Linked DNA regions of Lactiplantibacillus plantarum. The protein of the gene in region 1 binds, or shares a complex with, the protein of each later gene. Links are inferred from orthologs where the notes say so. Each region holds a gene or a part of one and is shown on either strand. Other genes may lie near its edges. The genes, in order: E5260_RS05595, E5260_RS14325 and E5260_RS12890.

Region 1 (2,961 bases):
TGAAGCCGTATTGGCCAAGGAGGCCACCGCCGTTGTTATTGCCACGACGATTGCCGCCATTAGGACCAGCTGGCTGGGTCGGTGGGGTCTGTTGTTGCCGGTAAGCGTTATTAGGATCAACGCCACCCTGCATTGCACGGAAAATGTCGTCAAGACCACCAAAACCGAATGGATCTTGTGCCATATCAGCACCTCCAACTCCGTTATTTGGTTGCTGTTCCTGATTCTTTAGCAGTTGATAGCAATTTTGACAAAGGTTGATTTGTCGCCGCTGACCGTTGACGCTCGTATATAAATGGATCGTCGCTTCGTTCTTATGGCAATTGTCACAAAGCATTATGCTGTCACACACCTTTCGCATCAGAAATATAACTAAATCGATTAGGATCATAGTTAAAGGTTCATCGGCTCTTTGACCTTTGTTGACCTTTGACTATTAGTATAGCGAATTTACGGACTGTTGCAAGTGAAAAGCCTCAGGGTCAAAACTGGACGTGCGGCCGGGATAATTCGCAATGGTTGATTGATTCAATTATTTCTGAATAGTCTGGATAGTCGCAACTCATAGCTTGTCATGTAACCGGATTCGTTGTATATTAATTATCTGGTTAGGATAAGTGATGATGTAACTGTCTGTCTATATTATAGTACAAAGCGGTTTTTTTGCATGTATCGAGCCTGACCAGTTTTGATGTTTGCAGCGCATCGTTTTTCATTGGTGACCGTCAACAGCCAGTGAGCGGCGGAGAACTTTGTTCGTAAATATCAGAATAATGATGCAGTAATGTGTCAACCTAACTTTGAGGAGGCGGTAATTGTTTGGCAACGGATTATACCCAGTTAATGGAAGCGTTGCGTCATGGCGAACGCGACAGTTTTACCGTAACGCCGGATGAATTTATGGCTTTTCACGACGCCTATATGAAGTATGAGTATCGTAAACGAGTCATTGGTACGGCGGACTTAGATGGCCGCATTGTTTACCATTTCGAGAAGGATGGTAAGACAACCAATTAATAGGCCTAGCTTGAATGAAAGGGCTTGTATTTTAATTGGATAATTGCTATCATCATTATTAAGGGCTCTTGAGTATACGTGTTGGCGGCAACTCGAATTGACTCGGAACCAATTTTAAATTTATTTATCTTGAAGGAGATCGAATAGTTATGGAAAAGAAAGAATTTCACGTTATCGCAGACACTGGTATCCACGCACGTCCCGCAACTTTATTGGTACAATCAGCAAGTAAGTTCAACTCAGAAATTACGTTGCAATACCAAGACAAGTCCGTTAACTTAAAGTCCATCATGGGTGTTATGTCACTCGGTGTTGGTAAAGACGCTGACGTTACCATTTCTGCTGAAGGTGCCGACGAAGCCGACGCTATCGCAGCTTTAACTGAAACGATGAAGAAAGAAGGATTATCTGAATAATGGCTGAAAAGGTACTAAAAGGAATTGCGGCCAGTGATGGTGTTGCAATTGCTAAGGCCTATATGCTAGTTGATCCAGATTTATCATTCGAAAAGACAACAGTTTCCGATACGGATACTGAAGTTGCACGGTTACATGACGCTTTCGATGCTTCCAAGGCTGAACTAAAGGTCATTAAAGACAAAGCGGTTGAAAACTTGGGTGAAGAAGAAGCAGAAGTTTTTGAAGCTCATATCACCATTTTGTCTGACCCAGAAATGCTCGGACAAATTGAAGGTAAAATCAAGGATGATAAAGTCAATGCTGAAGAAGCTTTGAAGGAAGTTACTGATACTTTCATTTCAATGTTTGAAGCGATGACGGATAATGCATATATGCAAGAACGAGCCGGTGATATTCGCGACGTAACGAAGCGGGTCTTAAGCCACTTGTTAGGGGTAACCTTACCAAGTCCAGCTTTAATTGACTCCGAAGTAATCGTGGTTGCCCACGATTTAACACCTAGTGATACAGCTCAACTTGATCGTAAGTATGTTAAGGGCTTCATTACTGACATTGGTGGTCGGACTAGTCATTCAGCCATCATGTCACGGACGCTTGAAATTCCAGCGGTCGTTGGATCTGAATCTGCCACGACTGATATCAAAGAAGGCGATACGGTCGTCTTGGATGGTATCAACGGTGACGCTTTAGTAGCCCCAACGGATGCTGAAGTTGCTGATTACCAACAAAAGGCTAAAGACTTTGTTGCGCAAAAGGCTGAATGGGCTAAGTTGAAGAACGAGGCCACCGTTTCTAAGGACGGCAAGCACTTTGAATTAGCTTCTAACATCGGGACACCTGACGATATGGATGGGGTTTTGGATGCTGGCTCTGAAGCCATTGGATTATTCCGTTCAGAATTCTTGTACATGAACAGTTCAGAATTACCTGACGAAGATACCCAATTCGAAGCTTACAAGAAGGTTGTCGAAGGGATGAACGGCAAACCCGTTATTGTTCGGACCATGGATATCGGTGGTGACAAGGAATTACCTTACTTGCCATTACCTGATGAAATGAACCCATTCTTGGGTTATCGGGCTATTCGGATTTCCCTCGATCGTGATGACATCTTCCGGACCCAGTTACGTGCGTTATTACGTGCGTCACATTACGGTCAATTACGGATTATGTTCCCAATGATTGCAACGCTTGACGAATTCCGTAAAGCCAAAGCTATCTTTGAGGAAGAAAAAGCCAAGTTGGTTGCAGCTGGTACGCCTGTTGCTGACGACATCAAGCTTGGTATCATGATTGAAATCCCAGCGGCAGCTATTTTAGCTGACCAGTTTGCTAAGGAAGTCGACTTCTTTAGTATTGGGACTAACGACTTGATTCAATACTCATTTGCTGCTGATCGTGGTAACGAACAAGTGTCATACTTGTATCAACCATACAACCCATCGTTGTTGCGTTTGATCAAGCATGTTATTGACGCTGCTCACGCGAACGGCCGCTTCACGGGTATGTGTGGTGAAGTTGCTGG
Region 2 (3,032 bases), 1.8 Mb from region 1 along the record:
TTCAACTTCCCGATTGTTTTAAAAAACTCGTAGTCGTTGATTTCATTATTCAAAATGGTGGCAAACAGATTGCGAATACTACCCTCAGTCCCAGCCACCTGAATCCCCCGGGACTTCAACCGTTCAATTGATAAGTCGTAGTCAGCGAATGGTGTTGCTAATGCCGTCAAATCGTTTGAAATCGTTGCAACGCTCACATCAAAGTCAAGCGCAAGTTCTTTTAATTTTACGGAATGGCCCGTCATCAGTAACCGACAAGCTAGGGCGTTTTGCCGCGTTTGTGAGTCAAACGCCGGTGCAATCTTCCGCTCTGCTGTCAATTGGCTTTGAAACTTGGCCAGGGCCGTCTGCGATCCACTTAGTTGAAAGTGATGCTTCTCATTAACAATTTTCAAATCAGCATTGGCTAATACCAATTCCAAATTACTGAACTCGCGATAAATTGTTCGGCGACTACTATTGAGACCGGTTTCAATCTGACTCATTGAAAGGCCGGCGGGATTCGCTAGTAGCAGCTGTAGCAACTCATCTTGACGTTGTGTAAACTTAACCATGATGCCACCTCATACGATAATGGTAATAATATCATTTTATTTCAATTCTGATACCATCTTATCATATTTAGGTGAACTCAATAGATCGTCAGTAATTAATACTTGGACCTGCGTGTAACGGGTCTTTAAGTTTTTAGCTGCTTCTGCACTTGAAACAACTAATAAACTATTATTATCAGCCAATTCGTCAATTCCTAAGTTCTTAACACTCACATGCTTGTTGGCTTTCTTGACCCGATCCTTCATCAAGGACGTTGCCATTGTGGCTGTTCCTAAATGACCATCGTGGTGAACAAAGACAATTTCATCAACAACACTCAAATCTAAGTTAGCTGGTAGGTCGTCGGGTGCAGCCGTCGTTGCTTGTGGTGCTGCGGATGCAGGTGCAGCATCGCTAACTTGATCACGAGCCTTTAAGTTAACCACAACTTGGTCATACTTTGGACTACTCAAGAAGTTGTCAACGGCTAACCGTAAGGCGTGTGGTGCTTTTTGAGCCGCCCGATCAGCTAATTCGTTTTGCGTAATCACTAATAAACCAGGTTCGTCTTTCAAATTGCTAATCGCCGTGTTGGTGACGGACATGCTAATGCCAGCCTTCTTGACTTTATCCCGTAATAAGGAAGCCCCCATTGCGGATGATCCCATTCCGGCATCACAGGCAAAAATAATATGGTCAACATCTTTGTATGAAGCAATCACATCAGCTGGTTCAGCGTCAGTCGCACTAGCAGCTTCAGCATTGCCACTCTTCATGTCGCTCATTTTACCTTGAGCAGCGGCTAAGTCATCATCACCGGTCGACTTGTCACGTTTCAAGACAATTGCGGCAACGATAAATGATGCTAAGGTTGCTAACGTTACCCCGATAATTAAACCAATGTAGTTAGAAATACTCTTTGGTGACATTAATAGTAATGAAATAATGGAACCAGGTGAAGGTGTTGAACGTAAACCAACGTTTAGTAAACTGAATGTGGCTGTCCCAGTAACCCCACCAGCGATAACAGCTAGGAACAATGCTGGCTTCATTAATACGTATGGGAAATAAATTTCATGAATCCCACCAAGAAAATGAATAATAATCGCACTGGGTGCAGAAGCCTTAGCAGTCCCTTTACCAAACAAGGCAAAGGCTAATAAGACCCCAAGACCTGGACCTGGATCTGGTTCTAGCAAGAACAGAATTGACTTACCCGCACTAGATGCAGCCTGAATCCCAAGCGGTGTTAAGATACCTTGGTTAATCGCATTGTTTAAGAATAAAATCTTGGCTGGTTCAATGAAGACGTTGGCTAATGGCAATAGCTTCATCTTAATGATCCAGTCAACACCGGCAGCCATAGCAGCACTTGCACCAGCAACCAATGGGCCGATTGCAAAGTAACCCAGGATTGCTAGTAACATCCCGATAATCCCAGCGGAGAAGTTGTTAACCAACATTTCAAACCCGCTCTTAATCTTATCGGAAATGGCGTCATCCCACTTCTTAATGCACCAACCGCCTAAAGGCCCCATAATCATGGCACCGATAAACATTGGGATTGAAGAACCAACGATGACCCCCATAGTGGCAATCGCACCAACGACCCCACCACGATGACCGGCAAACAAAGTCCCACCAGTAAACGCTATCAATAATGGCAATAAATAATGGACCATTGGTTGAATCATCTTAGCTAATCCAGCATTAGGCCACCAACCACCAGCCATAAAGATGGCGGTAATTAAGCCCCAAGCAATGAAGGCGCCGATGTTCGGCATAACCATATTACTTAGTGCACTCCCAAATTTTTGAACGCGTGCCTTAACGCCCAGTTTCTTTTTCGCAACAGGAGCGCTTTGGGTTGCATTCGTATTTACATTTTCACTCATTAGGTAAAGCTCCTTCCTTTTTCTTAACAACTTAATCATATCCATCGTGGTAAGCGGTTTCAAGAACTTCTAGTTAGACCCGTGGCACAGGAAACTGTGCCACAATTAAACTCACTAATTCACAAAGTTAAAATTTGGCACAGTATCGATAAACACTTTTATATCGGCAATACCAGCAGACTAATTAAACTTGTTTCGTCAGCTATGATTTCATTTTCACAATTAAATTCAACATTTTATGCAGAAAACACCTGGCAATTCTCTCATCATTTTATTATTTAAATGATTACGAATACGATTTAACGTTGAAATCCCCTCGCAAGCTCCTATACTTATAATTAACTAAGGAGTGACCTATGTAATGAAAAAAGATACTGATTGTACCGAAATATTGGTTGGGAAAGCTGCTAGCATGGATGGTTCGACCATCGTTGCCCGCAACGAAGATGGCTACGGCCCAATTAATCCGATTAAGTTTATTGTGCACGAAGCCCACGACCAAACTAACGCCAGCTACACTTCCGTAACTACCGGCGTCACCGTTCCGCTGCCTGACCATGCCTACCGCTACACCGCAACCCCCCAAGCCGATCAAAGCGATGG
Region 3 (3,153 bases), 1.5 Mb from region 1 along the record:
TTGATTGCTGGAATTAAAGAATAAGCCCAACCACCGTTTTGCATACGTTCGTAGTTCCATGAACCTTGGAGGAACGTTGAACGCCACCAAACATGCAGACGATCACTTTTACTTAATGTAACTTTTTTAGTAATATTTGTAGTTTCAGACATCTCAGTTTGCCTCCTTCTCTAATACTTGTCGATAATGTCGCCAACCGGATCACCCGTGTTGGAGCCACCACCATTGCCAGAGTTACCTTGCTTTGAAAGTGCCAAGTACATTAAGGCTAAGGAAATACCAATTGCACCTAAACCAATCAAAGTAATTTCACTGATCGCAGCTAAAACAAAACCTAAAGCAAAGAATGGCCAAACTTCACGAGAAGCCATCATGTTGATAACCATTGCATAACCAACGGCAACAACCATACCACCACCGATTGATAAACCATCAGTTAACCAGCTAGGCATAGCGTTTAACATTGCCTTCACTGGCGTAGCACCAACGGCCAAAATCAAAGCGGCTGGAATCGCAATACGAAGTCCTTGCATGCAGATCGCAACCCATTGCCAGAAGTCAATTTTACTAAAACTACCTTCTTCAGCGGCACGGTCCATGATGTGGACAATCCCAGTTGCTAACGTACGAGCGATGATCGTTAAGAGTAACCCAGCAACGGCTAAAGGAACGGCAATCGCAATAGCTGAAGTAACTCCGGCACGGCCTTGACCACCTAAAACTAAAATAATTGCAGATGCAATTGATGCTAACGCAGCATCAGGTGCAACGGCGGCACCAATGTTGGCCCAACCTAAGGCAATCATTTGTAAACTCCCACCTAAGATAATACATGGGACTAATTGTCCGGTTACTAATCCGATTAGGGTACATGCAACAACTGGTTGATGGAAGTGGAATTCATCCAAAATACCTTCCATACCAGCTAAAAATGATACAAGTACGACTAAAATCACTTGAATTACGTTCAAATTCATGATTTAATCCTCCATCTTTTCTGATATTCTTGGAACTACTTTTGTTCCTTCAACATATTTTCAGCTTTGTTCAAAATGTTATCCATATTTTCTTTACCATCACTTGGAACCTTCCGAACATCAAATTCGATGCCGTCTTTTTCAAGTTTACGGTAAGTGTCGATATCATCTTGATCAAATGCCAAAACCTTGTTTGGTTGAACTTTACCAGCCGAATGAGCCATCGAACCAATATTCAATGTCTTAATTGGCACACCACCCTCGATTGCACGTAATGCATCTTGTGGTGTTTCGAATAAGACCAACGCCTTTTGACCACCAAAGTGCTTGTCATCTTTAGCAATCTTAATCATTTGAGCAATTGGAATAACGTGCGCTTTGACACCAGATGGCGCTGCTTGCTTGATCATGTTAGTCCGCAGTTCGTCTTTAGCAACGTTATCAGACGCAACAATGATCCGAGTTGGGTTAACTGTCTTACTCCAAGCAGTAGCAACTTGTCCATGCAAGAGTCGCGAGTCAATCCGTGCTAACCCATATTCCAACTTCCCTGGCCGGCCAGCGTTATTGTTGGTCGTTGCAGCGGCAGCAGCCTTTTCTTCCTTAGGTGCTAATGCTTCAGGACGAACCTTTACGCCATCCTTAGCAGTTTCAATGATATGCGTGGCAATTTCGTGTGCCGAATCCATTGAAAGTCGTGAAGCATACGCTTCAATTAACATTGGCAAGTTCAAACCGGCAACGATTGCCCATTTGTCCTTGTGTGCTTCAAACAAGCCGTTAACTTGATTGAATGGTGTACCGCCCCAAAGGTCGACTAAGAATAAGACTTGCTCTTGATCGTCGAATGAAGCAATGGCTTTTTCCAACTTAGCCTTGATGTCGTCAGGGCCTTCGCTAGGCATCAACGTAACGGCTTGAACGTTTTCTTGTTCGCCGAAAATCATTGATCCAGATTGATAGATGCCTTTAGCGAATTCGCCGTGACTAGCAATGATAATGCTTACCATCTTTGTACCTCCTATTTTTTCGTTACAGTCATATAAAACGAATAAATAATATCTAAATTGCCTGTAACTATTTATGTTTTTGATACTGTAAGCGCAATCTTTTTCGCACTCACTTATATATATGCAAATTCCGTGCCAAAATACACTAAAGCTAAAAGCCCTTATTTCAGGCTAGAAGTTGATACACTAGTGCGATACAGTATTAAAAACGATTATTTTGTGTGTCAAATAGCGTATTTTTAATATAAAATTATGAAACAGTAACTAATGTTAACTATGGTATCAATTTCTTAATAGCTCAGTGCCCGACGACCATTTAATTGCCACATCGTCTCAAACGCTTGGTTATCCATCTGTCCGGATTGACCACGCCAAGGATCATTGTACCTAATAGTTGCCGCTGTATATCCAGTGAGCGTCACTGTATGACTCGCAAAACCATCGAGTCCCTGAACCCAAGCGACTACCGGATGACGTTTAGCGAGCTGCACTTTAATTCGTTGCAGGCCCACCCCACTGAGATCTACAGCGGACGGCAGATAGTGGCGGATCGTTGGTAACAAGCCTTGGGGGTAGATGTAGAGACCAATACCATAGGCCGAAGCAGGATCGCCAACAAAGCCAGTGTTAGGATTCGAACTGCGCGGCACGTGGCTGGCAAACTGTTCCTTATTAATATTAACGCCGGCATACTGCAGCATCATGGTAGTCGCTGTCATCTCACACCCCGTTGGCAACTCCGGTAGCTGGTCAATCAGTGGTACCCGCAGTTGAACCGACGCCGTACTGGCGGGTTTTAGCTGATTAGCAGCTATCCAGCCGCTCTGCTGATGACCATTATGCACATAGTAGAAGCGTTGGTAATGCCCGTTGCGATAAATATCAGCTTGCTCAGTACGCGTCCACTGTGTATGCTGGTGATACTTTAAATGTAAATTAACACGCAATTGGGCACGCTGATGACGCACGACGGTTAAATGGTAACCGACACCGTTCTGACTATTCGTCTGATAGACCCGCGGCTGCACCACCTGAATCCCTGTAATCGGATAAGTCGTTACGGCCGCTTGTGCGGGGTAAACCACGCCACTAACCAGCAAGCCGCCCACCAAGATACGCCACCACCATCTACTCATTCTAATCAATGCCTGGTCCTCGCCTTCTCT

Evidence for each region.
Region 2: the proteins of E5260_RS05595 (region 1) and E5260_RS14325 are in contact, whole or in part, in an NMR structure (PDB 1J6T), measured with the Escherichia coli proteins. The link is inferred for Lactiplantibacillus plantarum from one-to-one orthologs.
Region 3: the proteins of E5260_RS05595 (region 1) and E5260_RS12890 are in contact, whole or in part, in an NMR structure (PDB 1VRC), measured with the Escherichia coli proteins. The link is inferred for Lactiplantibacillus plantarum from one-to-one orthologs.

Annotation. Positions count from the first base shown.
Region 1 is NZ_CP039121.1:1,220,108-1,223,068, forward strand. What follows is about bases 1-2,799. They hold E5260_RS05595 (phosphocarrier protein HPr), read left to right. Parts: upstream 1-1,166; coding sequence 1,167-1,433; downstream 1,434-2,799. Other genes in these bases: E5260_RS05585 (ATP-dependent Clp protease ATP-binding subunit), read right to left, coding at 1-337; E5260_RS05590 (hypothetical protein), read left to right, coding at 820-1,017; ptsP (phosphoenolpyruvate--protein phosphotransferase), read left to right, coding at 1,433-2,799. In the rest of the region: more of ptsP, read left to right, coding at 2,800-2,961.
Region 2 is NZ_CP039121.1:3,030,017-3,033,048, forward strand. The notes cover bases 11-2,880. They hold E5260_RS14325 (PTS mannitol-specific transporter subunit IIBC), read right to left. Parts: upstream 2,430-2,880; coding sequence 591-2,429; downstream 11-590. Other genes in these bases: E5260_RS14320 (BglG family transcription antiterminator), read right to left, coding at 11-554; E5260_RS14330 (C69 family dipeptidase), read left to right, coding at 2,791-2,880. Outside these bases: more of E5260_RS14320, read right to left, coding at 1-10; more of E5260_RS14330, read left to right, coding at 2,881-3,032. UniProt on the Escherichia coli protein: The phosphoenolpyruvate-dependent sugar phosphotransferase system (sugar PTS), a major carbohydrate active transport system, catalyzes the phosphorylation of incoming sugar substrates concomitantly with their translocation across the cell membrane.
Region 3 is NZ_CP039121.1:2,728,716-2,731,868, forward strand. Bases 1-2,991 are described here. They hold E5260_RS12890 (mannose/fructose/sorbose PTS transporter subunit IIA), read right to left. Parts: upstream 1,988-2,991; coding sequence 1,013-1,987; downstream 1-1,012. Other genes in these bases: E5260_RS12880 (PTS system mannose/fructose/sorbose family transporter subunit IID), read right to left, coding at 1-152; E5260_RS12885 (PTS mannose/fructose/sorbose transporter subunit IIC), read right to left, coding at 171-977; E5260_RS12895 (C39 family peptidase), read right to left, coding at 2,278-2,991. Outside these bases: more of E5260_RS12895, read right to left, coding at 2,992-3,132. UniProt on the Escherichia coli protein: The phosphoenolpyruvate-dependent sugar phosphotransferase system (sugar PTS), a major carbohydrate active transport system, catalyzes the phosphorylation of incoming sugar substrates concomitantly with their translocation across the cell membrane.